DNA from 4 places in the Paenibacillus andongensis genome. Region 1 is predicted to be linked to each of the others. Evidence: riboswitches for the same ligand, from Rfam matches in the RefSeq annotation. Region 1 holds a riboswitch; each other region holds the start of a gene.
What was found. A riboswitch is a leader RNA that binds a small molecule or an ion and turns the genes downstream of it on or off. The one in region 1 is predicted to bind cyclic di-AMP.
Positions count from the first base shown of each region.

Region 2: another riboswitch for cyclic di-AMP. It lies ahead of NYR53_RS00975 (resuscitation-promoting factor); the one in region 1 lies ahead of NYR53_RS18360 (CAP domain-containing protein).
Region 3: another riboswitch for cyclic di-AMP. It lies ahead of NYR53_RS32625 (C40 family peptidase); the one in region 1 lies ahead of NYR53_RS18360 (CAP domain-containing protein).
Region 4: another riboswitch for cyclic di-AMP. It lies ahead of NYR53_RS34335 (stalk domain-containing protein); the one in region 1 lies ahead of NYR53_RS18360 (CAP domain-containing protein).

Region 1 covers NZ_CP104467.1:4,083,776-4,091,662, forward strand. The annotation lists gene NYR53_RS18350 (YheC/YheD family protein) at 1-324, opposite strand, end outside; gene NYR53_RS18355 (phosphotransferase family protein) at 477-1,268, opposite strand; gene NYR53_RS18360 (CAP domain-containing protein) at 1,863-2,513, opposite strand; cyclic di-AMP (ydaO/yuaA leader) riboswitch at 2,519-2,652, opposite strand; gene NYR53_RS18365 (RnfABCDGE type electron transport complex subunit D) at 2,789-3,583, opposite strand; gene NYR53_RS18370 (FAD:protein FMN transferase) at 3,585-4,466, opposite strand; gene NYR53_RS18375 (FMN-binding protein) at 4,475-4,900, opposite strand; gene NYR53_RS18380 (XapX domain-containing protein) at 5,083-5,241, opposite strand; gene NYR53_RS18385 (DUF1801 domain-containing protein) at 5,609-5,950, opposite strand; gene NYR53_RS18390 (YciI family protein) at 5,965-6,537, opposite strand; gene NYR53_RS18395 (RNA polymerase sigma factor) at 6,515-7,780, opposite strand; gene NYR53_RS18400 (YciI family protein) at 7,777-7,887, opposite strand, start outside.
Region 2 covers NZ_CP104467.1:209,923-217,809, forward strand. The annotation lists gene NYR53_RS00955 (HD domain-containing protein) at 301-1,578, shown strand; gene NYR53_RS00960 (TatD family hydrolase) at 1,626-2,393, shown strand; gene NYR53_RS00965 (ABC transporter permease) at 2,379-3,611, opposite strand; gene NYR53_RS00970 (ABC transporter ATP-binding protein) at 3,608-4,351, opposite strand; cyclic di-AMP (ydaO/yuaA leader) riboswitch at 4,634-4,819, shown strand; gene NYR53_RS00975 (resuscitation-promoting factor) at 5,113-6,252, shown strand; gene rnmV (ribonuclease M5) at 6,463-7,005, shown strand; gene NYR53_RS00985 (helix-turn-helix domain-containing protein) at 7,270-7,590, shown strand; gene NYR53_RS00990 (IS3 family transposase) at 7,602-7,887, shown strand, end outside.
Region 3 covers NZ_CP104467.1:7,264,943-7,272,829, forward strand. The annotation lists gene NYR53_RS32615 (M1 family metallopeptidase) at 31-2,031, shown strand; gene NYR53_RS32620 (hypothetical protein) at 2,147-2,965, shown strand; cyclic di-AMP (ydaO/yuaA leader) riboswitch at 3,133-3,273, shown strand; gene NYR53_RS32625 (C40 family peptidase) at 3,277-3,753, shown strand; guanidine-I (ykkC/yxkD leader) riboswitch at 3,901-4,003, shown strand; gene sugE (quaternary ammonium compound efflux SMR transporter SugE) at 4,092-4,412, shown strand; gene NYR53_RS32635 (hypothetical protein) at 4,475-4,714, shown strand; gene NYR53_RS32640 (hypothetical protein) at 4,851-5,036, shown strand; gene NYR53_RS32645 (class I SAM-dependent methyltransferase) at 5,137-6,030, opposite strand; gene NYR53_RS32650 (hypothetical protein) at 6,230-6,805, shown strand; gene NYR53_RS32655 (hypothetical protein) at 6,863-7,819, opposite strand; gene NYR53_RS32660 (ABC transporter permease subunit) at 7,816-7,887, opposite strand, start outside.
Region 4 covers NZ_CP104467.1:1,514,674-1,522,560, forward strand. The annotation lists gene NYR53_RS07005 (CapA family protein) at 1-373, shown strand, start outside; gene NYR53_RS07010 (DHH family phosphoesterase) at 453-1,658, shown strand; gene NYR53_RS07015 (hypothetical protein) at 1,744-1,914, shown strand; gene NYR53_RS34335 (stalk domain-containing protein) at 2,042-2,830, opposite strand; cyclic di-AMP (ydaO/yuaA leader) riboswitch at 2,835-2,987, opposite strand; gene NYR53_RS07030 (hypothetical protein) at 3,151-3,441, shown strand; gene NYR53_RS07035 (PspA/IM30 family protein) at 3,469-4,101, shown strand; gene liaF (cell wall-active antibiotics response protein LiaF) at 4,275-4,937, shown strand; gene NYR53_RS07045 (sensor histidine kinase) at 4,987-6,048, shown strand; gene NYR53_RS07050 (response regulator) at 6,107-6,754, shown strand; gene lepB (signal peptidase I) at 6,781-7,329, shown strand; gene NYR53_RS07060 (hypothetical protein) at 7,465-7,887, opposite strand, start outside.

The DNA.
Region 1 (7,887 bases):
AATGGTTTTTTGAATAATATATGTTGTTTTAGAGCCTGAATGAAGGATTTTGTCATATAACTCAGAGGTTGTTGATGCAAGATTTGCTTTACCTCTGACCCTAACAAACTTGTAATGCTTAGCCGCCCGCCACGCTTTAATAATGCCCTTTCCAGTATGCTGCCTATTAGCTTTGATATATACAGAGTTGTATTTTTTCAAAAAATTAGAAAGTGTAGAAGGGTTGAAAATCATTGTTGGAGGTAAATATTTTGCAATTTCAGGATACCTCGAGTAAAAGCGATGTAGGTTCCACTTAGCCAGCCGTGCTAACTTAGATTGCATGCCATCCATCCTTTTCCAGTGTTTATTAGACAGCATATTATGCTTATCACAGGATGGATACGACTTCAGCGGAGTACAATAAATATGATCTTACTTTCATCACAAGCAACTTGAGTAACCTTAACGAAGCCATCTTGGAGCAATTAGACACATTAGAAGAAATTATAACGACCATCTTCAAAATATTCGTATTCCTTTTTACTTAAAATCTCAGTTCCGTAACCTTTAAAGAAAGTATTAATCTCTGATGCCGTTTCAATAGCGTTAGGTTTGGGTCGAATTGCCAAAGAAACATCATATCTGGGATCGCCAAACGCCCCACCACTCCAGTCAATAATACTTATTATTTTCCCCTCACGTGCTAATACATTATCAATAGTGAAATCTCCATGAATTAGTGTGCTTTTTATTGGTTGTGGCTTGTTTTCCTTCAATTGTTCTAATAGATCTGCTGTTCCATCTACTGAGTAATGTATAAGATTATATTCTGCACGTTTCAACATGTCATCCAACCAAACTGTATCTCCAATTAATTCCTTGGGGCATGGAGTTGAGTGAATTTGTGACAAGGTTAAACCAAAATTGAATATCATTTCATGCTTCTTATTCGAATTTTTCTCTTTATTTAATGCATGTCTTAATGGTTCCCCCTCAAAAAATTGCAGCAATGCCCAAGACTGATTTTCACTTTTTTGTTGTACAAATTGATATACGGTGGGAATAGGTAACTTTGTGTTATGTAAACAATTTAGAACATCAATTTCTTGAGATAACCAGGAACAATACTGTTCACCTTTCGTTCTTTTTATTACAAAACAACCTCGTAAACTTTCAATTATTGCTACATCAGAAGTATGACCCTGCCTTGGAAATCTGATGTCTTTAATGACACCGATATAATCATAAATTTCATTGGGTATTTCATCTAAATAGATTGGATACAATGATGCCACCTCAAGGCTCAAATTTACTCAGAACATTCATTCGTGTATTTCTATTATATCTTACTTATTTTGGAATGGAGAGGTAAAATAAAAAAACGAAAAAGATGTTGTCCGAATGGGTTTTATTAACCTTGAGGGGTATCTACCTAAAAAGTTACACGTATCCATTAGGACTTCCACCAATAAGAACGAGGTCCATTGGACTAGCGTTAATCTTAACGGAACGACAAGCCACTAAATTGGTAAAAATGAGCTAAAAATTGAATTGGCGGAACGAGGAGGCGTTATTTGATGAGATTTGAGCTATTCGAAGCTAAGAACAACGAAATAGCGTCGCTACGTTCCTCATTTGCTTGAATTAGAGCTATTTCGCGTAAATAGCGTCGCTACGTTCCCTTTAGTGAAAGCCTACCATATGTAAACGGATACATGTATTCCATGAAGAAGACTCGAAACAAAAAGAAACCAATCCTAGTTAAATGGAATTGTCGTGCAACCATCTGCTGAAGAAAGAGAACAGGGCTGTCCTCAAGTAGATTTCTACTTTTGAGACAGCCCTTCCCTCGTATTATTCTGCAGACAAATGTTATTGCGTTAGTTACTTATGAATTCCTGTACCCATTCGCCGTTATAATAAGCAACACCGATTTGGGTGAAATTGGGGCTTAGAATGTTTTGACGATGGCCTGTGCTGTTCATCCAAGCTTGCATGACAGCTTCAGGCGTTTGTTGACCTTTCGCAATGTTTTCACCTGCGTAGGAATAACGAATGCCGTATGTGCTCATCATATCAAATGGAGACCCATAGGTCGGCGAGGTATGATCGAAATATCCGTTGTTGTACATATCCTTCGCTTTATCCAAAGCCATGGCTGTAAGTGCGCTGTTGCTGGTTAAAGGACGAAGTCCTGCCTTAGCTCGCTCTTGGTTAACTAAGTTAACGACTTGGTTAGCAAACGTTGATTGGGACGGAGCAGTTGTAACTGGCGTTTTGTTACCTGCATTTGAGCTTATGCTTCCAGGAATGTTGAGGCTCATACCAGACCAGATCACGTTCGGATTGGCAACCTGAGGGTTTGCCTTAATAAGTGAAGAAAGGCTAATACCATACTTCTTGGATATTAACCACATGGTATCATTGCCTGATACTGTATGCGTTGCTGGTGCGGCCATTGCCGCGCTCGAACCAATGAGGACGCTCAATCCAATTGCGCCGGTAACCACAAGCTTTTTGTAACGTTTCAAAATAAACCTCTCCTTTTTGCGGCCTGCGAGGTTAGCTGTCGGATTCGGGTCAAAGAGTAATCACCCGGCCGCAGATCGCGGCTTCACCCCAAATAATGGGTCCCCCGTGCTTCATAGAAAGCTTCGGCCTCCTGAGTTATTTGATCCATATGGATCTCACAAATTGTAACATGTGAAATCATAGAGAACATGACTCAAAATTTTCCAACAATATCATGTAAGCGGCATCAGCTGTTTCTTTTTGACTAAAAAATTCGCTAATGTTAATCCCTCATTCAACTAGTAAGTCCAGCAGCGTTCCTAAGCTTCGGTACAAGTACGTGGTATAGGTTCCCGATTAGTAATCCTATAAATAAGTACATCAAACCTCCAAAAATGCCATAAATAACTGCACCCACGACCGCGCAAAGGATGCCAAAAATGACTTGATCCTTATTTTTAGCCGGTGAAGTAGGCGGATCAGTAAGCATAAAAAGAGCAAAGAAAAGCGAAGCATTAATAAAAGGTGATCGAAGTGCGTCAGTGGCGTCTCCGACATGAAGAATCCCCATCATAAATAAAAAGATGAAATACGTTCCAAGAAATGAAAAAACTTGAGGAAATTTGTTCACTCGGTTCGTCACCATGTAACCGCCAATGAATAGAAACACAACTGTCCATGTGGGAAGATCCCCGAATGCGCCCCACCAGCTTTGTCCTGTTCGAAAGAAAAGGATGGACAGAAGCAGTCCGAAAGCCGCTGGATTGAAGATTGGTTTTTTCTTATGGACAAGTAAATGTTTCGACAAAATAGCCATGATTGAAGTTGCAGCAACAATATACCATGAAGAAGTTGTGCTTAAAACTAAAGCTATAATTAACCCTGTTATAACCGCACCATCCGGTATCATTCGCTTCCTTTTTGCAATACGGGAACAAAGGATATCCACGGCTGATGATACAACGACGGCAATGATACTATTATAAATGCCCCTGAAATCAATTGACCATATGGAGGCTATAAATAGAAAAGCAACCAAGGAGACTACGACATATCCCTTTGGTGTTTTTATCCATTGGTTAGCTGTCAATTTATATCCCCCCTACTCTATCTATTTGTAAGTCGGATGTAATCAAAATCCCCTTCAGATCAGCTTGTTCAATTAACATTCTCCCTCGGTCCACGCCCAATAAGAAGGAAGTCGTCGAGAAAGCGTCCGCCATCATCGCATAAGGGGCAATGACACTGCAGCTTATCCATTCACTCGGTGATTGTTTCGTTATTGGGTCGATGATATGATGCATGCCGGCTTTTAATGCGCTTTTGCGCTCGTAACTTCCAGATGTACAGATCGCCTCATTCGATATATCAAGCGTTTGTATAATTTCTTCTTTATGTTCGGGATGTTGGATGCCAATTCTCCACTTGCTGCCATTTTCATCTACTCCACCAGCATAGAGGTCACCGCCAGCATTGACGACAAATCCTTCAAATTCTTTCAGCTCATGTGCGGCCAAGTCGATGGCGAATCCTTTAGCCACGGCACCTAAATCAATCACTAATGGCTTCCGCAAAAACAACGTATGATATTGCTCGTTTAATATGATATCTCGATAGGTAGCGAAACCCGATGAGGAGCTATGGATGGTTTCCCCAGTTAAGTAATGTTGATTGAACCCCATATCTTCCATTACTTTTCCCACGGCAGGATCAAATGCGCCTTTCGTCCATTTCGCCACCTCCAAAGCAAACTTCAAAGGCTCAAATAAAAACGGACTAATCCGAATGGGTGTTTTTATTACTCGGCATGCCGCCATCAACTCACTGTCCAAGCTGAAACGGCTGCAAGCTTGTTCGACTTTCCGAAATGCCTCGAAAGCCCTATCAATGGCTGCTTCTGTTTGATCCTTTGATTTCCGAGTGACGACCTGTATCTCTACCACGGTATCCATAAATAATTTTGTTTTTTTCATGATATTGCTCATGATAAGTTTCGCGCCTGGTTAAGCCCATCTTGTACGGCGTCTTTAAATGCCTGAGTACTGTAGGTAGCGCCCGATACATTCCGTACTTGTGCACTTTGTTTTTGTACAGCTTCTTGGGGCAGCCCTACGACGTCATCTATTGTATAATGCATGGCAAAATGGCTAATTTCAACATCCGTAATTTTATCGCTTTTAATGGTGACTGCCACTTGAATCGATCCACGTCGATTGCTTCCAGTACCCGTATAGGTACCCTCTTTATAAAGTCTATTTACTTGACTGCTTTTAGTCTGTGTAACTTGGGCTTGTTGTTGTGGCTGCTGTATCGTAGCCTGAGTCTCCGTTGCGAAATATCCAGCGGCATAAATAGCTCCAATGGCTGTTGAACACAGGGCGACCCACTTTTTGTTCATTTTTGCCATGTGAATCCCTCCCATATCATGCTTTATCGATAGTTTCATTATATGGAGCGAATATTAAAATTTTCTTAAGATTAACTGAATGTATGCTGTATGTATTCGGTATAATTGTTTGCTTGGAAAACAAATAAAAGCTCCCGTCCCTAAAAAGCGACGAGAGTAATACCGGCACCCAGTCCTGCTTCCTATTTTAGAAACAATTCCATGATCTTGCCGCCTAGATAAATCCCTACAATTCCTAGAATACCCGAAAGTACAGGCGGTGCGGGCAAAGGCAGTTTCAATACCTTGAATAACATACCAATAATTAAACCTGCTCCTAATGACAACAGAAGCTCCTTCATACTTTAGACACCTCGATTGTTAGACTTAGCATATTGCAGGCCACTTCGAAATTGACTACGTTTGGCACAAGCGATGACCTTTCATCATGCTGAGGTTCCATATCCGAAATTAACAAACCGTCGGTTAAGTACACACAAATTCGTCGCACGCATAAAACCTTCGACTATCGTTTGTCCTACACCGAGTTCGTTCTCAATAATTTGCTTCAAAGGACTGTCATTTATTACTATATTCGAAAATGGAAATGACCTTTTATTTTAAATCTGTTATTTCATTTCTCTCAGCAAATAAAAAAGAACAGCGGCTAACTTTGACGTTACAAAGTTAAGCGTTGTTCTTTTTGTGCCCAAAAGTTTGTATTTGAGATTAAAGCGAGCTTGAAGCTTGGCTGACCAATGAGACGAGCTGCCCGGAATCAAACGAATCCCCTTTCCGCAGCTTCAGTGTTTTTCTTTCTGGGGGCCCATCGAACTTGCCTTCCGGAAGCTCCAGCTCGGCAGCGTTAAAGATTGTAAAACTGACCGCGTCTTTCGACGTCGAGATGACAGCAGCGTATTTTCCATTTTTCAAAAAATGGGGCTTCTTATACTGAATACGTTCTTGCACATCCGGTATGGCTTGGTAGACAACTTCACGCAAATGATTAGACATTTCCCGCTGCCATGGTTCTTTTAACGCTTCAATAAACTCGGTTACTTCCTGATTCATTCTAATACTCTCCTTTATTCTATCTTATTTAACATATTGATTTGGTCCTCTAAATCGGCTTCCAAGGCCAGTATTCTTGGGTCTCGCATTGAATCCGTATGCTCCTTGAGTTCCCGCATTTCGATTTCAAATGCCCCGCATCCTCTTGGAAAAGGCATCTTGAGCGCCCAATCTGCAGCCTCATCTTCAGAATTCACATCGATCAGCGTATATGAGGCTATGAGCTCTTGATCTACCGGAAAAGGGCCGGCTTTCACCTCTGGTTCTCCGCCATGTAATGGATACAAAATCCTGATCCCGCTTGAGCTAGGCTGAAGCTCTTCTGCTGCCAGTAGCGCGCCAGATCTGGCCAAAGACTTCTTGTACGCAACCATTGCATCGTTGTGTTCCCTACTGAACTCTACACCCGTCTCCGAGTACCCTGTCGCTTTGACAATCAAAATAAACCGCACAATCGTTTCCCTCCTTGTAGGAAGATCATTAAAGCAGCAGCTAGCTGCCGTAACCCTCCCCTTACTATGACGACGAACGAGAAACCATGTAATCGACAAGGCAGCTTGTAAATTATTTCGATGCTTTAGACTCACATTCAGCAGCCCGTTTCATCAAAAGCGCCTGCTCACGGGCATTCTGGGTCATCGACACGGCCCGTTCAAATTCTGTACGTGCTTCATCGAAACGCCCCAGTTTCACTAGGAGATCACCGCGAATGCTCGGGAGCAGATGGTATCCCTTCAGGAAAGGTTCGTCGCGGAGTTCGTCGACAATTTGCAGCCCGAAGGCTGGACCAAATGCCATAGATATGGCAACCGCTCGGTTTAATTCGACGATCGGTGATGGCGTTTGCCTAGAGAGCGCTTCGTAAAGGGCTGCAATGCGGATCCAATCGGTCTCAGCTGCAGTAGGTGCCTGTGCATGGCACGCCGAAATCGCAGCCTGCAGCGAGTATGGACCGAGCGGGCGTCCAAGTTTCTGGCTGCGCTCAAGTGCCGCCAATCCACGGCGGATTAGCAGGCGATCCCATTGTGCACGGTTTTGGTCCATCAGTAGAACGGGTTCGCCATTAGAGCTAACCCGTGTTTTAAAACGCGAGGACTGAATCTCCATTAAGGCAACTAGTCCATGAACTTCTGATTCATGCGATGCGATCTCGGCAAGTACGCGTCCCAGTCTGAGTGCTTCCTGACATAGCAGCGGACGTATCCAGTGATCTCCGGCTGTTGCTGAATACCCTTCATTGAACATCAGGTAAATCACCTCAAGCACGGAAGTCAAACGTTCTCTGAGTGCTTCACCTACAGGTACCTCAAAAGGAATTTTTTCGGCACTGAGCGTTTTCTTGGCTCTGACAATCCTCTGGGCAATCGTTGATTCGGCGGCAAGGAAAGAACGCGCGATTTCAACAGTTGTAAGCCCGCATAGCAGGCGCAGCGTCAGGGCAACTCTGGCATCTTGTGATAACACCGGATGGCAGGTCATAAAGATCAGACGAAGGAGATCGTCACCGATCTCCCCATCCAAATTACGTTCCATGTCTTCCTCTGTATACAAATCCATACCATTAGCAATTTCAACATATTTCTGATCACGCAATTTAGTCCTGCGCATAAAATCAATTGCGCGCCGCTTGGCCGTCGTCATCAGCCAGGCGCCAGGATTGTCTGGAATGCCATTCTCCGGCCACCGTTCAAGGGCAATCACCAATGCATCCTGGGCAAGATCCTCTGCGAGACCCACATCCCGAACCATTCTTGTTAACCCTGCGATAATCTTCGCAGATTCAATTCGCCATATTGCATCAATGGTCCGTTGTGTAGTGGATAACGTCACGCTCTCTTCTGCTCCTGGGCCTGTTTGCGAAGAATTGCCTCTTTTTCCTGCGATTCGGTATCGTCCGTTAACTCCTCAAATTCGAACACCTGTCTGAGCTCAATCTC
Region 2 (7,887 bases), 3.8 Mb from region 1:
AATGATACCAACGATTCCCAAAATAGTCAACCATATTTTCGCCTTTTTAAGCCTGTTATTCAAAAAAAGTTTAAATCTTGTTTCTGTTTAAAATATGAGAAAAACCAAGTAGAATAAGGGAATGTAAATAATATATTACGTATGTCCTCCTCAAAAAGCTAAAATTTACTAAGTGAATAGCTAAGCTAGTTAGGTAAAGAAACTGGAATTCGTAATTCGACAGAATCCGACAAAAATGTCGAAGTAGCACAGCGAATTTGTCGAAAATATTTAAATTTGCTAAAGAGAGGTTGTGAATGGATGAAGGAAGAGAAGGTTTTTAAAGATCCGGTTCATAAATATATTTACGTGCAGGACAATACGATTTGGGATTTAATTAATACGCGTGAGTTCCAGAGATTGCGCCGCATAAGGCAATTAGGTACCTCTTATTTAACCTTTCATGGAGCTGAGCATAGTAGATTCTCGCATTCACTTGGTGTGTACGAAATCACTCGGAAAATTATTTCACAATTCGAACGCAATCACTATGAGGATTGGCCTCAAGAGGAACGTCTGCTTTGTCTTTGTGCGGCATTGCTCCATGATCTGGGACACGGACCCTTCTCTCATTCCATTGAAAAAGCTTTCGGAACGAGACATGAAGACTGGTCATGCAGAATTGTCCTTGGAGATACCGATGTGAACAAAGTCCTCAGCCGAGTATCACCTGACTTTCCGAAAAAAGTGGCGGGAGTTATTTGTAAATCGTATAGTGAAGAAATTGTGGTTAGCCTTGTATCCAGTCAGCTGGATGCAGACCGCATGGACTATTTGCTGCGCGACGCCTATTTCACTGGTGTAAATTATGGCACGTTTGATCTGGAGCGGATTCTTCGTGTTATTAGGCCCTATAAGGGGCACATTGTTGTCAAAGAAAGCGGAATGCATGCCGTAGAAGATTATTTAATGTCTCGTTATCAAATGTACTGGCAGGTGTATTTCCATCCCGTGACACGTAGTGCGGAAATTTTGCTGCACAAAGTTTTTGCGCGTGCCAAACATTTATACGAAGAAGACTATTCGTTCGGATTTATGGTGGAACCCATTTTACATCTGATTCAGAATAAAATTTCGCTCGAAGATTATTTGTTATTGGATGAGTCCGTTATGCAGACGATGTTAACTTTCTGGAGTAATGAGAAAGATCCTATTTTGGCCGATATGTGTAAACGGTTTTTGGATCGTAAGTTGTACAAATACAGTACCTTTGATGAGTCTAATCAACGTCAAATTAAGCTGATGGAAAAAGTGATGGCTGAGGTCGGATTTGACCCTACTTATTATATGGAAATTGATTTTCCATCGAATCAATCCTATGACGTGTATAGACCGGGGGAAACGGATGATAATTTGCCTATTTTTCTGCTGGATCATAGGGAGAATTTAACGGAAATTACACATCGATCTGAAATTGTTCAGTCCATCAGTGGCTTCCAAATGGGTAAGCATCATGTTTATTACCCGGAGGAGCTGTTGGAACGATTGAACGCTACCGATTATCCTGATTTATGGGCATTGCTTGGTGAGCAAGATTAGCTAGAAAAATAAGTGCTGCAGAATATTCAACATAAGGGAGAACGATTATGCTAACGGATTCACACACACATTTAAATGCCGAACAATTTAATGAAGATCAAGACGAAGTGATTCAGCGAGCACTGGACGCCGGAGTGACAAGAATAGTGAATGTAGGCTTCAATCGGGAGACCATACCCAGTTCAATTGCCCTCGCTGAGAGGTATGATTTCATCTATTCTACCGTAGGGTGGCATCCTGTTGATGCCATTGATATGATGCCTGGCGACTTAGAATGGATTGAAGAGTTGTGCAAGCATGAGAAAGTTGTCGCCATTGGGGAAATTGGACTGGATTACTACTGGGATAAGTCACCGAGGGATGTACAGCAGCGGGTATTTCGGGAGCAAATTCGTCTAGCGCGTAAATTGGGGATGCCCATTGTTATACATAATCGAGATGCCCATCAAGATATTTTGCACATTTTAAAAGAAGAGAAGGCCGAGGAAGTGGGGGGCATCATGCATTGCTTCTCTGGAAGCTGGGAGACGGCGAAGCAGTGTCTGGATATGAATTTTTATATTTCTTTTGGAGGTCCAGTTACGTTTAAGAACGCTAGGCAACCGAAGGAAGTGCTGGCGCAAGTTCCATTAGATCGTTTGTTAATTGAGACCGATGCTCCCTATCTAACCCCGCATCCTTTCCGCGGCAAGCGTAATGAAACCGGCTATGTTCGCTTGGTAGCTGAGACAGCCGCGGAAATTCGGGATATGACTTTGGAAGAAATTGCGCAAATAACAACAAACAATGCCGTTCGGTTGCTAGGTCTCAAGTAGAACGTTTTTCTCGAACTTACGGCGAAGCACAATACCGCAGCTGAAAGAAATGAAGATGAGACTGATGAGTGGAACGAGTAGATAGATTGGTGAAGAACGAATCATAAGAGGGATCGTCAGGATACATAGCTCTAACATCAAGACCGACCAAATGATAAAGGCTAGCGAACCAGCTTTGGAATTTGGATTGAGCGGGTACATTTCCAGCCAGAATGTATAGCGATGAGCGCGCTCGAGCGACGATAACTGGACAAGTGAAATTACAAGAGCAATCAGGAAGATTAAGCTCCTTGCCGTACCGCTGCTTGAAACGGCTATAGCTAGTACACCTAACAAGGTGATGCGCAGTACGATCGCGAACAGCTCCGTACGCAGCAATGTCTTCATATATAGGTACAAATAGGCAGCATCTTGTCTAAAAGGTATGAACCGTGTTAGCCCGCTGATCCAACTTCGGCGGGCTATTCGCGTTCCCATCTGAGGCACATCGACGAACCAGCTGAAAAAGGCGTAAAGCCGAGCTTGCTGCTGATTTTCCTTGGTAATCAAGTAGTCCCAACCGATAACGTATTTCGATACGAAATGAACGGCTGCTAACCATACGGAAATGAGAAGCAGTGCAGCACCACTTGCCCATAAAATGCTGGTTAGGAATTGCAGCGAAACGAGAGCGGTTGTTGCCACCCAGCGAAAGCTAACTGAAGCTAATCTGGTGCGCTCATGGGTAAAACGACTCTCCTGCCAACTAGCTAATAAATTTGCTATCTTTAATAGAAGAAGTAGTGCAAGCATCAGTAAGAAATGCTGCTCTGAAGCGCCGAGGCAGTGGTGATAAAGCGGCCATAAAATGACCCAGGCGATAAATGTCCCAAAAGCTTGCAGTGTCAAACTGTACATGAATCCGCTTCGGAAATAAGCGCCCATTTGATGTTCGATCCGTAACAAAAACATGCGGTCTGCTTTCCTTACCAATGTACGAATGGGACTTGAAGATAGAAGCGGAACGAGCAGCAAAAGTACGATCCATAGATAGGGATAGTCTGTCGGAAGACGCTGTAGTATTTTTGCATAATAATAGGAAGAAACGATGACAAGAAACAACACGAGACCGATGAAATTACTACGCGCTGCGTATTGCCAATAGCCCATGGATTCCTTCATATAATGTTCGAATCTCTGCTGCCATAAGGTACGGGTGTTGATGTCCATATTTCTCATAACGAATCCCCTTGTACGAGCTTGTAGAAAATGTCGTCTAGTGACGCTCTCGGGAGTTCGGTTTGCTCGCGTAATTCGACTAAATCCCCCTGAGCAACCATACGGCCACGATGAAGGACAACGTAATTATCGCAATATTTTTCAATCGTAGACAAAATATGCGATGAGATGAGGAATGATGCTCCTTTATGTTTCATTTTGACCATTAATTCTAACAAGGAACGGATCGCTAAAGGATCGAGGCCGAGAAAGGGTTCATCGATAATATATAACGAGGGTTCGATCAGAAATGCGTTCATAATCATGACTTTCTGTTTCATTCCTTTGGATAAATGACTGGCGAAGCTGTTCAGCTTGTCCTTCATTTGAAACTGCTCCAAAAGTGAGTTGGATCGAGCCAAGTAGTCGTCCTTCGACAAGCCGTAGGCCATAGCGGTTAGCTCAAGGTGTTCACGGATCGTAAGCTCTTCGTAGAGCTCAGGACTTTCAGGTACATAAGCGTAGGTTGCGCGATAGGACAAAGGATTTTCAGCTAAAGTTAGTCCGTTGATTCGAATCGTTCCTTTTTGTGGTTGAAGAAGGCCGAGAATGTTTTTGATTGTCGTACTTTTACCCGCGCCATTAAGTCCGATCAGACCCATCATTTCACCTTGACGAATAGAAAAGGTTAGGTCATGAAGAACGGGTTTATTTGGTAAATATCCCCCGTATAAAGAGTCAACTTGTAGAATGGAGCCCATCTCATTGCCTCCCTGATTAGCAAATTATTGGTATTTATGAATCGCTTTCCTATACGATCATTATAAACAAATTTGTATTTTAAGCCTAGTTTAGGGGTGAATAGTTGAAAAGAGTTAGTATACGTACGTTATAGTGAGATATAAGTAGAAATAGGGCAGTTTAATTGCCTATTTAATCGAATTTTAGTCGATTTAGCCCTTTTTAGTAGGTGTCAATCCCTTTACAGGTTAAGATTAACAGCGTAATATACTTTTCATAATAACTTAATAACCAATTTGCCATTTTTCCATTCGCTGAGTTCCATTTATGGGAACGGGGGAACCACTGTAAGCTGAAGAAGCATGCTTCTTGAGTGAACAGAGTGAGTAACAGGGGTGAATCTTAGAGTATACTTCGTATGCTCTTAGTAGGGCGACTCTCACGTCCGAATCCGTCAGCTAACCTCGTAAGCGTAAGAGAGGTAACGATTGTCGTGCGTGCTATTTGTGTATTTTACTATGCAAAAAAAGCCAGCGAGAAGAGTCCTCTTCTTGCTGGCTTTTTGTCTTCATAAAGGGCTATACACAATTCGGACGACTAAAAATTGCCCGGAATTCATATGAATGTTGAATAGGCAAACTGGTGTGGGACGACCAGAAGGTAGCGGTATAGCACCGTACTGCTGATGGCGAACACATTAAGTTAAACTAAAAAACCTTAGTCGCGTCAAATCTAATCATGCTGTAACCTGGCGGCGAGGCTTTGAAGGAGGACCGAAGAAGTGGGCAGTATCTCTATTAGCGAGACCCATGTAAAACGATCATCCAGCATGTCCTTCGCATTGCGATGGAAGCATGAAAACTTGCGTTTGATTTTAAGCTTAGCCATAATTTCAATCGCAATGACTTTCATGTTTTTGGTGTTGTTGTACGGTACGGCTACCAAGAGCGTATCCGTGGTTGTGAATGGACAAGAAACCATTGTGCATACGAAACAATGGGTCCTGCAACGCCTACTGGATGAACAAGCCATAAAAATTGGTGAACACGATGAAATTTCTGCTGCGCCAACGACAACAATCAAGGGTGGAGACAAAATTGTCATCGAACATGCCTCACCAATTCAATTGACTGCTGATGGAAAGACCACCACTGTTTACACAACTGCAAGAACGGTAGAAAGTGCATTGCAACGTTTACATATTGCACTTGGGGAGCACGATCGTTTAACTCCCGAACCGACAGCCGCTCTGAGCTCAGGCGATGAAATCAAAATCGTCCGTGTGAAAAAAGAGACGGAGGAAGTGACTGAGCCGATTGCGTTCGATACGGAAAAGAAGAGTGACGCATCGCTGCTCAAAGGCAAAGAGCAAGTCGTCCAAGAAGGTAAAGAGGGCGTGCTCTTGAAGAAGAAAGAAAAGACTTTCGAAGACGGTGTTTTAGTCGCGGAAGCAGTTGTGGGTGAAGAAGTACAAACAGAAAGTATTAAGAAAGTCGTGTCCGTGGGCACGAAAAACCCTGTTGTTGTTCTCTCGTCTTCATCGCCTAGTGTGGATGAGGTTTCGAAGAATGGTGTAACATTTGGGTACAAACAAATCCTGAAGAATGTGAAGTTGACTGCCTATTCAGCTGACGTCGCATCTACGGGTAAATCCGAAGATTCACCGGGTTTTGGTAAAACCTATACAGGGACTACGGTGACAGAAGGCAGAACGATTGCCGTTGATCCCAAAGTCATCCCGCTCGGATGGTGGGTTTACATTGAGGGTATTGGCTTCCGCCGTGCTGAAGATATTGGCAGCGGTGTGAAAGGCCAAATGATTGATGTTTACTTTGAAGATCATGGTTATGCCAATAAATTCGGAACGAAGCAAGGGTACACCGTCTATGTGGTAGGACCGAAAAAGCCGTCTGAAAATTAACGTGTAAACGTCTGTTTCAGCGGGAAGAATGTCATATATACGTTGCCAGGTAACAACCTGGGCGAAAGAAGAGGGGACCCCTCTTCTTTTTCTACGTTGAATAAGAAAGTATAAGTTCTATACTTTAGCTCCGCATCAACCTCGACAAACGCGCTCGTCCCTGAAGGACGACGGAGTCGTTTATCCTTGGTACTGGGAAGGGAACCGCTTATGATTAAAGAAGTGATTGTCGTAGAAGGTAAAGACGATACAGCTGCTATCCGCCGAGCGGTAGAGGCGGATACCATTGAAACTGGCGGCTCTGCAATCGGACAAGCCGTGCTAAAACGTATTGCACTTGCGCAGCAGCGCAGAGGCGTTATTATCTTCACCGATCCGGATCACGCAGGTGAACGGATTCGGAAGATTGTAGCAGCCAAGGTGCCTGGCTGCAAGCATGCCTTCATTACGCAGGAGCAGGCTGAGTACAAGGGTGATATCGGCGTTGAGAATGCGACGCCTGAGACGATTCGTCAGGCCCTTCAGAAGCTCCGTACGGAATATACGGCGTCGGTTTCACAGCTGACCATGGAGGATCTCATGGCCGCAGGGTTGATTGTTCATGCTGAGGCGGCTTCTCGCCGGCTGATTGTGGGGAAAGCGTTAGGGATTGGCTATTGCAATGGCAAGCAGTTTTACAAGCGCTGTGCGATGTTTCAGATCTCGCGTGAGGAATTTGAGGCGGCTTTGGAGCATTTGGAAGCTGATAAGTAGAATCGATGCTTGTTGTTGTTTTTGTGTGTAGATCGTCATTCATTCATTATGCCTCCTCGTAACTGGAATACAACTCCAATTAGTGTCATACATCTCGTGAGGGCAGATGGGCTGTAGTGGATACCAAAGTTGCATTTTCTACAACAATTCACACGCCAAAAGACTATTTCGCAACTTGAAGTTGCAGTTTGCTCCTAGGCCCCCTAATTAAACTGGAGTCCTCCCACCCAATAATTTAAACTAGGGACAAGGAGATGATTCAGTATGGGGAAAAGGCTGAAAGAAGAAGCACGGCTTAAAATTGTTAAGGAAGCATTGGCTGGTATTAAGGTGGGGGTATTAGCCCGCATGTATGACATCCATCCTGAAACCATCCGTTTGTGGATCAGAGATCACCGTGACTCTATTCCTCCGGAAGAAATCCCAGTGGCTGACGAGCATCTGCAAGAATTGCAGCGTCTACAAGATGTAGAACAACGCTATGAAAAAGCCGTTAAAGTACTTGGCGAGAAAGAGCTAGAGCTTGAGATCCTGCGCGAATTGCTAAAAAAGAAAGACCCCGCTTATCCGAGAAATTCGAAGTAGCAGAACCATTTATTAAGCGGGGTGAACCAGTAGCGTTGGTTCTGCGTATCCTTGGCCTTTCAGAGTCCACCTATTACGATCGTAAGAAGAGAGCTACCACCCCGCTATCTGAATGTTCCAAAGAAAGCCGGAGAGGGCGCCCTGTGCCTGGATACTCACATACGTTTACGGGTGAACAAGTGTGTGACGAACAAATCAACGCGTGGCTGCTTGAGCTCATAGAGGGCGAAGAACATGTCTATGGCTACAAGCTTCTTGCACAATGTATTCGTGACCAATATAACGTGAGGCTGGACA
Region 3 (7,887 bases), 3.2 Mb from region 1:
GTAGATGCTTGTTTAGGCGGGGTGGATATCATGAGTGTTCTATTCAAAAACCGCAAGGTTCAATGGTTCGTTGTCATGCTCCTTGCAGCAGGCGCTGTCCTGCTGTCTGAAAATTTGCTCCCATCTGCAAGTAAATGGGCCGTTCCAGTTGTCTCTAAGGATGAAAAGTCTGCTCCTGCGCCGGACATGCAGCCTGCAGATAGCGGCAAGCCATTAGAGAAGCAAGCACCAACTGCGCTTAGCTATCGAATTGCGGAGTATCACATGAACGTTTCTTACACGCCCGAAACAAGGCAGCTCAATGGGCAGCAAACGTTGACTTGGGAAAATCCGGGAACCGTTCCTGTACAAGAGCTTTACCTTCATCTTTATCCCAATGCATTTGCATCAAAGAAAACGACGTTTATGCGTGAATCCGGCGGTAAGCTGCGTGAAGATGAAGCCAAGGCAGACAGCAGCGGCAGTATGCAGTTGCTGTCTGTGAAAACGGTTGACGGCGAGGATCTCAGTATGCGCATGGCGTTCGTGCAGCCCGATGACGGCAACAAGGACGATCATACGCTGCTCAAAATCCCGCTGCCTAAACCAGTTGGGGCTGGGGAGCAAGTCACAATCAAGACGGAATTCCTCGTCAAGCTGCCTGCCGCCTTCGCAAGAATGGGCTATGTGGATGACTTCGTCATGGCCGGACAGTGGTTCCCTAAAGTTGCTGCCTATGAGCGTGTTGGCACAAGAGGACGTACCGAGCCGGGGTGGAATCTCCACCAGTACCATGGAAATTCAGAATTTTATGCCGATTTCGGGATGTATGACGTGAAAATCCAAGTGCCAGCGAACTACATCGTAGCGGCTACTGGTTTCCCGGTTAAGCCTGCTGTGACCGACAACGGGATGAAGACGTACCAATTTTATGCCGATGACGTGCATGATTTCGCTTGGTCGGCATCGCCTCATTTCGTTTATGTGGAAGAACCCTACTCGACCGCACAAATACCCGGGGTCAAGATCAAGCTCTACCTCGATCCCAATCATCAGGACTTGAAGGACCGTTATATGTACGCTGCCAAAAAGGCGCTTTCCCGCTACAGCCAATGGTACGGACCGTATCCTTATTCCACCCTTTCGATTGTCGTACCTCCCCCAGGAGGCAATGGTGTGGGCGGTATGGAATATCCGACTTTGGTAACGTCGTGGGATGCTAGCGACAAGAAACCTGATTTAGAGTTAGAGCGCGTCGTTGTTCATGAGATTGGACATCAATTCTTCTATGGACTCGTAGCTAGCAATGAATTCGAAGAAGCTTGGCTGGATGAGGGCTTTACCTCCTATGCAGAGGATAAAGTCATGGAAGCAGAGTATGGGGTGTCCCCTAATTTACCTGTCGAGTCAAGCTTTATTACATCTCCACACACCCTGAAGCAGAATTCGTGGGCCTATGCGGGGCATGATCAATACGCAGAGAATGTGTACACACGGGGTAAGCTCGTACTTAAAGCCATTGAGAAGCAAGTTGGCACCAAAACGATGGACAAAATTATGCGTACTTATTTCCTGCGTTGGGAATTTAAACACCCTTCTACGAAGGACTTCCAGAACGTTGTGGAAGAAGTGACCAAAGCGAAGTGGGATGACTTCTTCAATCAATATGTATATGGCGCCATGATGATGGATTACACCGTTGAGAGCATTCGCGTCAAATCCGTGGGAACCAAAGGGGCTGAGTCCTACGAAAGTACCGTTCTCATCTCCAAAAAAGGCGGCAATTCGCCAGAGGTGCCGATCCAGTTCCATTTCTCTGATGGCACCGTACTGGATAAAACATGGGATGGCAAAGAAAGCAGCATCGAATTCAAACTTACCCACAAGACTCCAGTAGACTGGGTTCGAATTGATCCTAATTACTCGCTCGTGTTGGAAAATAAACACATTAATAATTTCATGCAAACGCAAGTGGATACCAAGTGGAAAATTCGCTGGAATCTCGGTCTCATTCAATTCCTGCAAGCCATATTCGGCTGGGTCGCCTGGTAAGCGGCTAAAGCAAAACTCAATGTACATGCTTACGAAGTAAGTTTTCCATACGGAAAACTCAGATTATGCTTTCGATGCCAGTTTTGCTAAAGCAAAACTCTTAGGAGGGACAACTGTGGCAACTTATATCAAGTCTGGCTTCAGGGCGGCTTTACGGCAACCTTTCGCCACGATCGTCTTGTTCCTGTATCAGATGGGCTGGGGCATCCTACTGTATAAGCTTGTACAGGGTGTTCTCGTCCCTCTCATGCACCGCTATCCGGGTGGCGAGCAGCCGAAGCAAGCGCTGCAGCTATTTCTAGCTGAAGGACAGTTCCAACTGGTCAAAACCGATCTTAGCCATTCCTACCTCTGGTGGCTGGCTGCTCTACTTGTTATTCGCATGGTGCTCACCCCAATGTTGAATAGCGGCGTCTACTATTCGCTGACCCATTCGCAGCAAAATGCCGGCTATCGCTTTTTCCGAGGCATCAAGGAGCTCATGCTCCCATTCCTAATCATATATGTCGTCCGAATTTCTCTCTCTTTGCTGCCGCTCATATGGCTGTTTCCCAAAGCGCAAAAACAATTCGCACATACGACATCTTATGAGCAAGCAGCCCTCCAATTGCTGCCTTGGTTTCTGGGCATGCTCGTCTATGGCTTTCTCTTACATCTTCTCTTTATGTACGTGCAGTTCGCGATTGCTGCCAAACTTGGCATTTTGTCCACCGTCATCACATTCGTTCGCAGTTTGCTTCCTATTATCGGGCTTGCGCTTATCCTCCTGCTCGCCTCGGGACTATTGGCAGGGGTCACTGTCACTGCAACATACATATGGGCAGGTCTGGTAGCGCTAATCATTTATCAGCTCTTCCCACTATTCCACATTTTCTTTCAAATGTGGGCTATAACTTCCCAATATCAGCTTCTATCTGCCAAAATGAACGGCTAATAGCCTATTAACAAGCTAAAATTAGCACATTTTCTTCTTCCCCTTGCAAAAGGGGCTTTTTTTTGTCTTTTTCCCTATCAAACTAGCATATTTTAATTAAAAGGTGCATAGAAAAGGAGGAATTTCGATGTTTATGACGAATTACAAGGACTAGCATCAAAAAAACCAAATATTTCATGCCGAATTCCTCATTTCTTGGGGAAACGGGGGAACCACTACCCGGGTGAATTGATCTTGCAAGACAGGGATCATAGGGAACCTTCAACCGAACCCTCCAGCTAACCTCGTAGGCACCGGAAGGAGACAAGCAGTTGAGAAAGATTGTTGCTCTTGTTTTTAGTCTTGTTTTGTTTTTGAGTGTAGGTTTAGGAAGCGTGTCAGCGGCACAATCCACTTTGGATGAAACGGTTGACGGATTGCTAGGAATTCCGTACAGAACGGCGGGAACGACCACAAAGGGCTTTGATTGCTCTGGTTTCACCGCATACGTTTTCAACAAATTCGGCATTGATCTTCCTCATAGCTCATCATCTCAAAATAACGAAGGCTACTGGATTGACAAAAAAGATCTTCGTAAAGGTGATCTTGTGTTCTTTGACACAAGCGGCGGCAAAGGTATTTCTCACGTTGGTATCTATCTTGGAGACGGTGAATTCATTCACTCTGCATCCGATGAAGGTATAGTGAAAAGCAAACTTAGCCAATCTTATTATGCGAAGCGGTATGTATCAGCCAGACGTGTTCTGTGGGATGATATCTACAACCAATTAACTGCTGAATCCAAGTAATCTTGTACGCTTCATGAATAAAGCCCAGACAAGCCCGCTCGAAAGAGCAGCTTTCAGGGCTTTTATTCATTTCGGAGGCATTTCCTATATCCCAGCATGCCAATTCTTGTAACTTGACATCGCATGTTAGGCGTTCTATAATAACGGCATGTCGTTTTCTAGGGTTCCGTGGCGTTCATCGCCAGACTGGTCCAAGGGGAAACACACAGCGAATACGCTGTGGTCACGGAGGGGAAAAAGCCCGGGAGTCATATCGCTTAGCGATATCACTTCCAGGCTTTTTCCTTTTTTTGCGACTAAATAGGTACGTATAACAAAATCAAGAGGAGTGATTCATCATGGCATGGTTATATCTCGTCATTGCAGGTGTATTTGAGGTAGTATGGGCGATCTCATTGAAATTCTCTAATGGTTTTACACGTTTAGTTCCTTCCAGCGTAACGATCGCAGGGATGGTTGTAAGTTTCTATTTTCTAGCGATAGCCACGAAAACTCTTCCCATCGGCACGGCATACGCGGCTTGGACCGGAATTGGTGCTGTCGGTGCGATTATAGTCGGCACCCTTTTTCTCGATGAACCCATTAGTTTAACAAGGATTTTGTTCATGATTCTGATCTTAGTCGGCGTTCTCGGCCTTAAATTCACATCTGGGCATTAGGGATTTTGAATAAATTGGTCCTTATCTATGCAGATTAATCGATACAAGGAGGGAGATTCAACGTGTATACATCGGATGATATCAATCAAAAACTGAATCGTAATGACGAATTTCTCAGAGAGGGGTTAGAAGTTGACTCCGATGTTAATGAGGATCGCAACCGAGAACAGCAATTGGACGATTCATTTCAGTACTGGTACCGAAACGTCGGTTACTGGGTGCAGCAGAAGGAAAATATAACGCAGGTACCAAAAGAGAATGTCTTCGATGCCGCCGCTGAGATGGATGCTGAGCAAGAGTAAAACGAGACTACGAAAGACGATAAGATCAATAAGTAATTCAAACGAGAGTTCCAATATTGCATCTAGGAGATAATGTTGCACGAACTGCAACTTCAGGTTGCAGAATAACCTTTCGGTATCATTGGAGGTATAAACGATGTCTGACAATACGAATAACGTTGACGTAAACAAAACGAGTATCTTTAAAAACGGGGTTCAATCCGCAACGAATTATGTACAGAATGCCATTGAAAACGTAACTGCATCCACGCAAGACGCAACTCAAAACTTAGTGAATAACGTCATGAAAAAGCGACAAAATGAAAATCAAGAAAATAAATAATCATATGGAAAAAGCTTAGTCAGAATGCAGCCGCAGAGCTTTGACTAAGCTTTTCTAATGTTTACCGCGACTCGGTCAAAAGATATTTTAACTATCCTGATTAAGCAACAGTGTAGCTGACATACCAGAAGCTGCTTCCCACAAAAATCCGCAAATGTTGAGATAATGGCTTAAAAATGTCGTTCAGTTCTTCATACGAGTAGTAGTTTTTAATAATTTCATGCATGGATCCGTCAGCTAGCTCGCGTCTTTTGTAGGTGTCCTCACTATGTTCATTCGTTATCAGCTCTCCGCCTCTTCCGGGTACGTAAACATTATCGGCGATTATGACGCGAGCACCCGAGCCTAGACGTTGGTGAAAACTCTGCAGAAATGACTCGATCCGATTCTTCGGAATATGTGAAAACCAGAAGTTGGCAAGACCAAAGTCGAATGTCCCTGCCACTTCGGAGAGCTGGTACGCATCCCCCAGAACAAATGCTGCATTGGAAGCTGGCCAAGGCTTCGACTTAGCAATTTGCAGCACTTCAGGACGAATATCAACACCTACGATATGCTTTGCAGTTTTCGCAGCAATTTCGGTCCAATACCCAGTACCGCAGGCTACCTCTAGAACGTTACGGCCTTCCACCTGCTTCTTAATCATTTCAGCCAAAAGTGTAAGCTCTTGTTGGAACTCAGCGTCCTCCCGATGGTAAATCCGTTCATACTCTTCCGCTCGGGCGCCGTAGTATTCTTGCATTTTCACTTTTTCCTCGTTGAAAAGCTGATGCTTATCCTTCACTTCGTGGAGAATCCGTTGCCTGGCTGCCAATAAGTCAGCGAAAATAGCGCCGCCCTGTGCGGAATAGTTGGCTAGCAAGCCATGCGTCGCCATCACAATGAGCTGTGTCATGGACAAACCCGTTTCGTCAGCCATTTGCTCCAGATCCGACTTTACTTTCTCCGGCAAGTAGACAGAGAGTCTTTTGGTTTTGTCATTTTTGTCATCCATGTTAGGTATCCACCTCATGTTTTTTTATTATTTTAACACATATTATGTGTCATAGTAACATTTAATTTACGTTTTTATTCCAAAATTGAAAATTTGGGACTATTTCTCTAGAACTCTATCAGCTTTCACCCTCGCAAATCTCACTATCAAACATAGAATATTATGCAAGTATATTCATATTTTGATAGGAGATGGTGAGATGATTAAGAAGCAACGTATCGCAGGTAAACCAACTAAGATTGTCAGACTCCCCAGATGTGCAGGGATGCCGAGAGCGAAAGCCATGCTGATGTACCACGCTCAACTGAAGAAACACAATAGACTAGGTGCAGGCCGCTTTCTGAGCCAGCGTATCATCTCGATCGGTACCGATAACTCTTGGTTCAACGCCCAGATTATCCCCCGTAATCCAGTATGGGTACCGGTTACTAACGCCAACTATGTGTGGTTTTCCGGCAATCTGAGTGCTGAGAATGCCGTCATTTCGACGCGATTCTCCCTCTCGCAGCGGAGATCCATTCTCGCCGCATCCCTCTTCTTGTCGGTCGACAATTATGCCGTTGTCATCATCAACGGTGTGCCGGTGGTCTATGATGCACCACAGAACACCCCTTCGTTCTATAACACAGGTCGTACTTTCAACATACGCCGGTTTTTGAGACAGGGCCGTAATGACATCGTCATCATCGCTTTTAACTTTGGCGGACCTCGTAGTGATGCCAATCCCGCAGGCGTAGCAGCTAGATTGGACATTCAACTCAGCTCATTACGATAATTCACATAGAAAAAGGTCGGACCCATCCTTAAGATGGAACCCCGACCTTTTTCTAATTCACATGAATTGACGCTCACTGCCGTAACGGCGTTTGAGCTGATTCAAGAAAAACTGCAGCGCCAGAAAGAGTCCTGCGAAGCTGGTACCTGCACTCAGAATAATCCATGGATGCAGTCGAATGTATCTGGAGCCATAGGCGATTAGCGATAACCATTCCCCCGATGTTGTGATGGTAATGGAATAGCCAGCATCGCTATCACCAATGGTCTCAATCCCGCCAAGCACAATATTAAATACCGCCAACTGCCCTAACAAGAAGAGCACTTGCATGAACTCGCTAAGGAAGATGAACAACATCTCATTTCTCATACAGGGAACCAAATGTCGCATCGTTCGATGGAAGAAAGAACCGCCCATCAAACGAGAGGCTTCAATAAATAATCGTTCATTATAATAACGTGTCCGATCTGCCACTTGATGGGCTAATGGGAATATCCCAATGATTGTAACTAGGCTAACAAAAGTAATCGCGAACAGCAGCTGGTAATGCGGGTCTGCCTTCAGCCCCTGATCAAGCCGCAGCCCAAAGTACATGCCCGCTAAAGGCGGGAACAAGAATACAAAGGCAGGCATTGAGGAAACGACCCACTGCATAGAGCGAAGAATGCCCCATCCTTTGCCCGTGGTCCCGCTCCACAATCCCCATGGGAGGGCAAAAACAAAGCGAAACAAAGTTAACGCCAGCGCCGTGCCCAGTGTATATTTCAACCCGTTCAGCAATAAACTCAGCACATCAAAGCCTCTATGATCGGTGCCCAGCAGGAAGGTGCTGTTCGGCGCATATGGCGGGATGCTGTATCTCGTTTTACCGTCTTCTTGATATTGGATCATATTAATCTTATCATCCGGTGTAATCCCATGGGGCATCAGCCAGTTGCCGAATATCATCACAAGCAGGATGAGCACGATGAGTACAATCGAACAGTAGTAAGCAGTTGATGAGCGTTTCATCATCGTCCAACCGCCTCCCCTGTCCGAACGATAAACTTCTTACGCAGCAATGCGTAGAACATATGAAAAGC
Region 4 (7,887 bases), 2.6 Mb from region 1:
ACATGGAGCGAATATTATTTTGGGATCGCACCCGCATGTTCTTCAACCGTTAGACTCTCGAGGGAAGAAACAATTCGTTATTTATTCGTTAGGTAATTTTATATCTACTAAATTAAAGAATAACCACAACACACAGAGCAGCATTATTCTTAATATTAATGTCAAAAAAGATAATGAAGGAAAAATAAGCATAAACGGGATTCATTATATTCCGACATTGGTGCATCGAAAACTTCAAAATGGTCGTAAAAAAACCGAAGTTATCCCAATTCGAGAAGCGCTGAGTGAAAACAATCCAAATTTGAAAGAAAAACAGCGAGAACGAATAAAAAAAATGGTAGAGCATTCGATCAAAATATTGAAGGGGATATAATGATTGGTACCATTAACACCGAATAAAGTGACTTGATCAAGGGCACGTTAATGGAAATCATTAACAGGAGGGTGTGTCCTTGTATCATTTGTATACTCATAATGATCTGGATGGAGTAGGTTGCGGTATAATAGCTCGATTAGCATTCGGGGAAAAGGTAGAAATTCGATATAACTCTGTCGGAGGGTTGAATCTACAAGTAAAGCGCTTTTTAGAAAAATCAAGAAAAAAGAGCTATTTGTTTATCACCGACTTATCCGTGGATGAAACGAATGAACAAGGACTTAACGAGTTTGCGAAATCGGGTGGGAAAGTAAAACTTATTGATCATCATAAAACCTCACTTCATTTAAACAAATATTCGTGGGGAATGGTTCAGATCGCGTATGAAGATGGAAAACTCGCTTCTGCAACTTCTCTATTCTATGAGTATCTGATCCAGAACGGATTGTTGAAGCCGATGAAGGGATTAGATGAATTCGTCGAATTGGTCCGTCAGTATGATACTTGGGAATGGGAACAGAATGAATACATGAAGGCCAAGCGATTAAACGATCTCTTTTATTTAATTTCCATCGAAGAATTTGAGGAAAAAATGGTAGCTCGCATTCAGCAAAGTGAGAACTTTGCATTCGATCCCTTTGAAGAAAAAATTTTGGATATGGAAGAAGAAAAAATCGAACGCTATGTGCGCAGAAAAAAGAGAGAAATCATCCACTCCCGTATTAATGATCATCATGTAGGCATCGTTCATGCGGAATCCTATCATTCTGAACTTGGAAACGATCTAGGCAAAGAAAATCCTCATCTGGATTATATCGCAATCATGAATATGGGCGGTAAGAAGATAAGCTTTCGAACGATTCACGATCACATCGATGTCTCGGAAATTGCGGGTCTTTATGGAGGAGGGGGCCATGCTAAAGCTTCCGGTTGCTCAATGACAGAAGAAGCTTATCAGTGGTATGTAGCAAAGCCATTTCCGATGGAGCCCATTCGCGCGGATGCGAATAAAAATACATTTAACACGAAAAATTCTGTTTATGGATCCCTTTATGAGAATAGAAATGAACAACAAGTGTTTATTTTTCCTTCAGGAGGCAAGTGGGAAGTCGATGTGGATGGGGCCCTATCCAACCAACATTTTAGTACTTTCGAAGAGGCGGAACGTTATGTCAAAAGAGATTATGCAGCTTGGTTAGTTCGGGACGAAACGTATGTTGCCTTCCTAATGGAGCATATGGCGGCAAGAAAAACAAAAACCCTCGAGGGTAGTTCAGTATGATAAGGAACGACGCCAGTTCCAGATAACTGGGATAAAATGCAAGCCTCCTCCTCATACTAACTATGAGACAATGGAGGTGAACGCTATGCCCAAAAATGAAGCCGATCCCAAGTATGACCGCGAAGATAACCGAGCAGATAAGAAAAAAAATCAGCAGAATAACGCTAATTTTACTGAAGAGGCGCAAACGCTATCGAGCCACAATGCCGATGATTTCGTCCCAAGTTTAAATGGTATTCCCAAAAATCAAGTTTAAGTAACAACAGGCTGCTCTTCTAGCACTTTTGGGAGAGCAGTTTTTCTGTTTTTCCCACCTTAAATAAAAAAAGCTGATTTCTTGAGAAGTACATCTCAGAAACCAAGCTTTTTTTGTTATAAGCCGTTTAATTTAGTTTGTACACTTTAATGGTTTGGATACCAAATTTCTGCAAAGATTGCTTAGATCCTGGGATAAAGATATCAATACGTTTGCCTTTGATTGCACCGCCTGTATCTGTTGCATAAGCATACATGCCGCCTGCAGGAAGGCCGTTGAAATTATAACCTTCTATATAGAGCTTAGACCCTAGAGGAATCACAGAGGGATCTACAGCAACGGTTCCAATACCTAATGGATTACCCATATAATCCATAGCTCCGTAGCCGCCATTTTCAGAAGGATCTGCTGAATAGGCAGTAGATTGAAATAATTCATAATCTGGCTTATGCTGATTGCCATCTTTACTTAGAATAGCTATTTTGCTGCTAGCGTCCCACTGAACAGGAATTTCGGATGCTTTGCTTAGGAAACGAAGAGGCACGTATACGCGTCCGTTTTGGAATTCCGCATGTGTGTCCATCTCGACAGGGGTGCTATCGATTTTGGCTTCTTTTTGTCCCGATACTAAGGTGATCGAATGTTTGTTGTTATTTAGCGTGACTTTGATCTCATCGCCTTCTTTTTGCCACTTCACATCATAACCAAGCTTCTCCGTTACAAAACGAATCGGTACTTGGGTAGCATGATTATCATCCAGAAATGGCTGAGCATCCGGAAATTGAACGAGCTCATCATTGACTTGCACTTTCACATCCATCTCTGCAGCATGCGCCGAAAATGGGGAAAGAAAGCCTCCTGCCAACACTGTTAAAGACACAGCAAGGCTAGTTAACCCTTTAGTAATTGTATGCAATTGGTAATCCTCCTTCAATGAGCCTTCGAGGTTAGTTGACGGGTTCGGGAAGAAGGTTCTCCCTAGTCTGCTCTTTTGAAGAGCAAATATTCACCCCATGTAAATCGTCCCCCGTACCGGCACTTTGTCTGTGCACCGGACTCGGCTTCAAATAGTTTAGCATTCGAGGCTCTGTGGGACAACGACCAAAATATGGATGGAGGTCTTAGAGTGTACTAGACTTAGGTCTAGGTACAAAAACAGTCGCGAGTCCGTTTTGACGGTTATCTGTTTCAGGTACGATAGAAGCATGAAGAATATGTGAAGGGCGGTAAGCAAAAATGAGTATGGATCGATCTAAAGGGTTGGCTTTGGTTTTAATCACAGCAGGTTTACTTATTTGTCTGCATCAGTTTGGTGGTCACATTCATTTAATGGGGTTGTTATTCCCGGCAGCTCTGCTTGGATTAGGCTATGTAGGCATTCAGAATGGGAAGAAAATTGGATGGTTTATTGCCGGCTTGGGCGGATTGATACTGACCATTAAACTATCGGGCTTTATCGCGATCGCTTTCGCAGTATGTATAGTGTTGTATGGATTTCATTTATTGAAGAAACGAAATGAATATTAATTTTCAAGCAAATGGAGGTGTAACTTCATGAATATATTGAATCGGATTGGCAAAATAGCTGAAGCTGCATGGCAAGAAACGGCAAGCAAGCTTGAGCAACATGAACGGGGGGGCAGCGTGATAGATAAGCTTGAACAGCGCTATGAGGAGGCGCTGCAGCGAACCATTGAGCTGCGACGCCACATTGTGAACGCAGAGGAGATGGCGCAGCTGCGCGGCGAGCAAGCCGAGCTGGCAATGCGCGCCGGCGATGAAGAGCTCGCGCGGCTAGCGCTGCAAGAGAAGCAGCGCGAGGAAGCCGCTTGCGAGCTCTACCGCGCGCAGTACGCGGGCAGCCAGGATGTGTGCCTGGCGCTCGCGGATGAACTGCGCGGGCTGCGTGCGGGGCGCGCAGCCGAGGGGCCTCGGGTGCAGCCGCCGAGCAGCGGGCTGCACGAGAAAGAGGCTCGCGACGCATGGCGCGAGCTGGAAGTGACCGGCCGCGAGCTCGGCCGGGAAGCGCTGCAGGGGCTCCGCGAAGCGGGTCGCCTGTCGCAAGAGACGCTGAAGGAAGCCAGCGGCAACCTTCAGCAGGAACTGCGCACGCTGCGCGGCAAGTTCCAGCAGGAGTGGCAGCAGCATCGCTCCAGCGATGACACTGACCCGCGCGGCAAGAAATAGCCGCGTGTTATCCCTCCAGCGCCAAGTAAGTAGGCGCAGAGGGGCCCTTGACCTCCATGATTCATGCGGAAGCCTTGCCGCGCAAGGATTTGCATCTTGGAGGTCGTCCATTCTTATGGTATGCTAGGAATCTATATGAACTAATTTAAAAGTCAGCCAGAGGAGGTGCAGCGATGGGAGAAGAAACTAAAAGCAACCGTAACCGCAATACAGCACTAGTGCTGATTGGAGCCGGTCTTTTTTTGCTTCTAGATCATACGATAGGCTTTTTCCCCATTCTTGCCATAATCCTCATCTTGCTAGGCATTCATCGGGTGCGTTCACGCAAAGAGCGCAAAGGTTATGTACTGATAGGCATAGGGGCAGTGATTTTATTCGGTGATCATATTACCATCGTGTTTTCTATTGTCTTAATTTCGCTAGGTTTGTTTTTCATACGATCTAAGCAAGTACACAAAGACGACACGTATATGCAAAAGCAGAAATTGGTGGATAGCGTCCGATTAGGCCGTGAGCCTTGGATTTTACGTAACAGTTCAACTTGGTACATTATTGGAGAAACCTACATTGATCTTTCACTTGCGATTTTGGAGCAAAAGGAAACCACGGTCATCCTGCAAGGCATTGTAGGAGATGTAGATATCAAAGTGCCGGAGGATATCGGTGTCGCTGTCACAGCTTCCATCTCTTTCGGGCAGATTCAAGTTGCGAATGAGCGTGAGTCAGGGGTTATGAACAAGCTGGTCTGGCAGTCCCCTAACTATGAACTCTGCGATCACCGCGTGAAACTTGTGCTTTCTTACATCGTAGGAGATATCAAGATCAAAGTATTGTGAGAATGTGCGCTTGGGCATGCGTAATGATCTAGAGGAGGTTCATCACCAATTGGACGGCTATAAACGGCGATTAACGAATATGATATGGCGCAGCATGAGTGAATCGATCATCTTTAGTTTCGTTGTGTTTGGCGCGATCATTTATTTTTTGAATTCACGCAATCTGATTGTGCCATTTACAAGCTGGCAAGAGGGCGTTAAGTTTACATTCATAACGATTTTGGTAATAGGCGGCATTGGCGCTGTGTACGGCTTCTGGAATAGCAACCGAATTACTCGGAGGCTGGAGCCGATGATGGAAACGATGATTTTGCTCGAAAAAGGGACGTTTGCCCGCGGCGGCTTCCAGAACGGGGAAGATGAAATCGGGCGCCTGGGTGATCAGTTAGGCCGTATTATGAAACGGTGGGAAGAGCAGGTTACTTCCCTGCAGCGCTTATCTAATGATAATGCGGAGCTTGCGGAGAAAGCCAAGCTTTCTGCTGTGATTGAAGAAAGACAGCGATTGGCGCGAGAACTTCATGATGCGGTGAGCCAGCAATTATTTGCAATATCAATGACGGCAACAGCAGTAGGGCGGACCTTGGATAAAGATTTCGAGAAGGCTAAACGGCAAATTCATCTCATCGAGGAGATGGCTTCTGTCGCCCAGTCGGAAATGAGAGCTTTGCTTCTGCATTTAAGACCTATTCATCTGGAAGGGAAACGACTGTCCGAAGGACTTGTCGAGCTTCTGAAGGAGCTTGCGGCTAAAGTACCCATGGCGATTACTTGGGATATGGACGAGGATATCCGCTTGAATAAGGGGATTGAGGATCATTTGTTCCGTATTGTACAAGAGGCGCTTTCTAATGCGCTGCGTCATTCTAAGGCAAATAAGCTGGAAGTGAAGCTGCTGCATCGTCCTGACGGTGTTCGGCTTGCGATACGCGATGACGGGGTTGGATTTGAATTAGATGCTAAGAAGCTTACATCATATGGTATCGTGTCCATGAAGGAGCGGGTTAATGAAATCGGCGGCTCTGTGGATATTATTACGGCGCCTGATCGAGGTACGCGTATTGAAATTCGTGTGCCTATATTGGCTGCTGAGTATGCGGTTGAAAATTAATTATTATCAAAGATATTCTATCAAGGCGAAAATAGTTTTCTAACGAGAGGAGAAGCAAATGGACGACGCGTTGATTAAGGTTTTGCTTGTCGATGACCACGAAATGGTCAGGATCGGACTTGCAGCCGTACTAGGGACAGAGGATGGTATTGAAGTGGTCGGGGAAGCCAGCAATGGTCATGATGGCATTCGGCTTGCTCAGGAATATCGACCAGATGTCGTACTCATGGATTTGGTCATGGAAGGCATGGACGGTATCGAAACGACAAGGAAGCTGCTGCAACTTTACCCAGATTGCAAGGTCATTGTGTTGACGAGCTTCTTAGATGATGAGAAAATGTATCCTGTGATAGAAGCTGGGGCGTTCAGCTATTTGCTCAAAACGTCACGCGCCTCCGAGATCGCTCAAGCGATCAGAGCAGCGGCTAAAGGGCAATCCATTCTGGAGTCGCAAGTTGCCTCCAAGATTATGAATCGCTTTCGTCAGCCCAAGCCGGCAGCAGAACCGCATGAGGAATTAACCGATCGTGAGATGGAAGTGCTTCGCTTGATTGCCAAAGGTAAATCCAATCAAGAGCTAGCAGATGATTTGTTTATCGGTGTGAAAACGGTAAAGTTTCACGTCACCAATGTTCTGGCCAAGCTAGGTGTAGAAGATCGAACACAAGCCGCCATCTATGCTTTTAAACATGGTTTGGCTGAATAGCAAAAAGTCACAAGGGAGCGATACGAATGAATCTATTAAAGCAAATTTGGAGCTGGTTTGGTTCCATTGCCATTTCGTTTATTTTAGTCGTATTTCTTGGTGTTTTCGTGTTCCAATCCACGAAGGTGATGGGACATTCCATGGATCCGACGCTGCATGACAGTCAACGCGTGTATGTATCAAAGCTTTCTCATACGTTTAAATATGAACCTAACTATGAGGATATTGTGATTATCGACTCCAGAGTGGATCTTAAGAGAACGTTCAAGAACGACTTGTTAGACAGCCCATTGCTCAGTTTATTTACTAATGGTGATGATAAACATGTCTGGATCAAACGGGTGATTGGTAAGCCGGGAGATCAATTGGAGCTCAAGGACGACAAGATGTATCGTAACGGCGTGCCTCTTGACGAGCCATACATTAACGAGGCAATGAGAGCCAACGGAAACAAGAAATGGACGGTGCCTGCCGATCATATTTTCGTGATGGGAGATAACCGAAATAATAGTATGGATAGCAGAGTGATCGGATACATCCCTCTTGATCATGTTTTAGGTAAGAAGCTGTTCTAAAGAAAGCGACCCTCTGGATGAGCGTGCATGTGCATGAGCTCATTCGAGGGTCGTTTTTTTTGTTGTTAGGAAATTAAAAATGACCTGAGCATCGCCAGGTCATTTTCATAAGAGCTATATATTTTGAATATTCACTCACATCTGAATATCAAGCAGTAATCCGCTCATCGGAACCGGCAGATAAGCTTGGAGCTGGGATCGATATTGGCCGTAAGGCTTGAGTTGTGAACGAGACATTTGGAACAACGACTCCGAAGGCAATTGCTGCAATTGTCCTATCGAATTAGAAAGCGAGGCGGCGAAGTTTGTAATGCTGCCAAGACTTTTTAACGCGGAGCTAGAATGGTTCTTAATCTGATCTTGAAGTTCATCTTCTTGGAGTTCTAAGCTTCCGTCGTCCAGCTTTGTTATCCCGATTTCTTTCAGAGAATAGGGCTTAGCGGCTTGCTCTAGTCCGATGAGAAGCGAGCGATTCAAATACTCGGGAGAATCCCGCAAACTGTCCTGAAATTCATTATATGTATGTACGAATTGACGTATAGGTTCAATGATGGATTC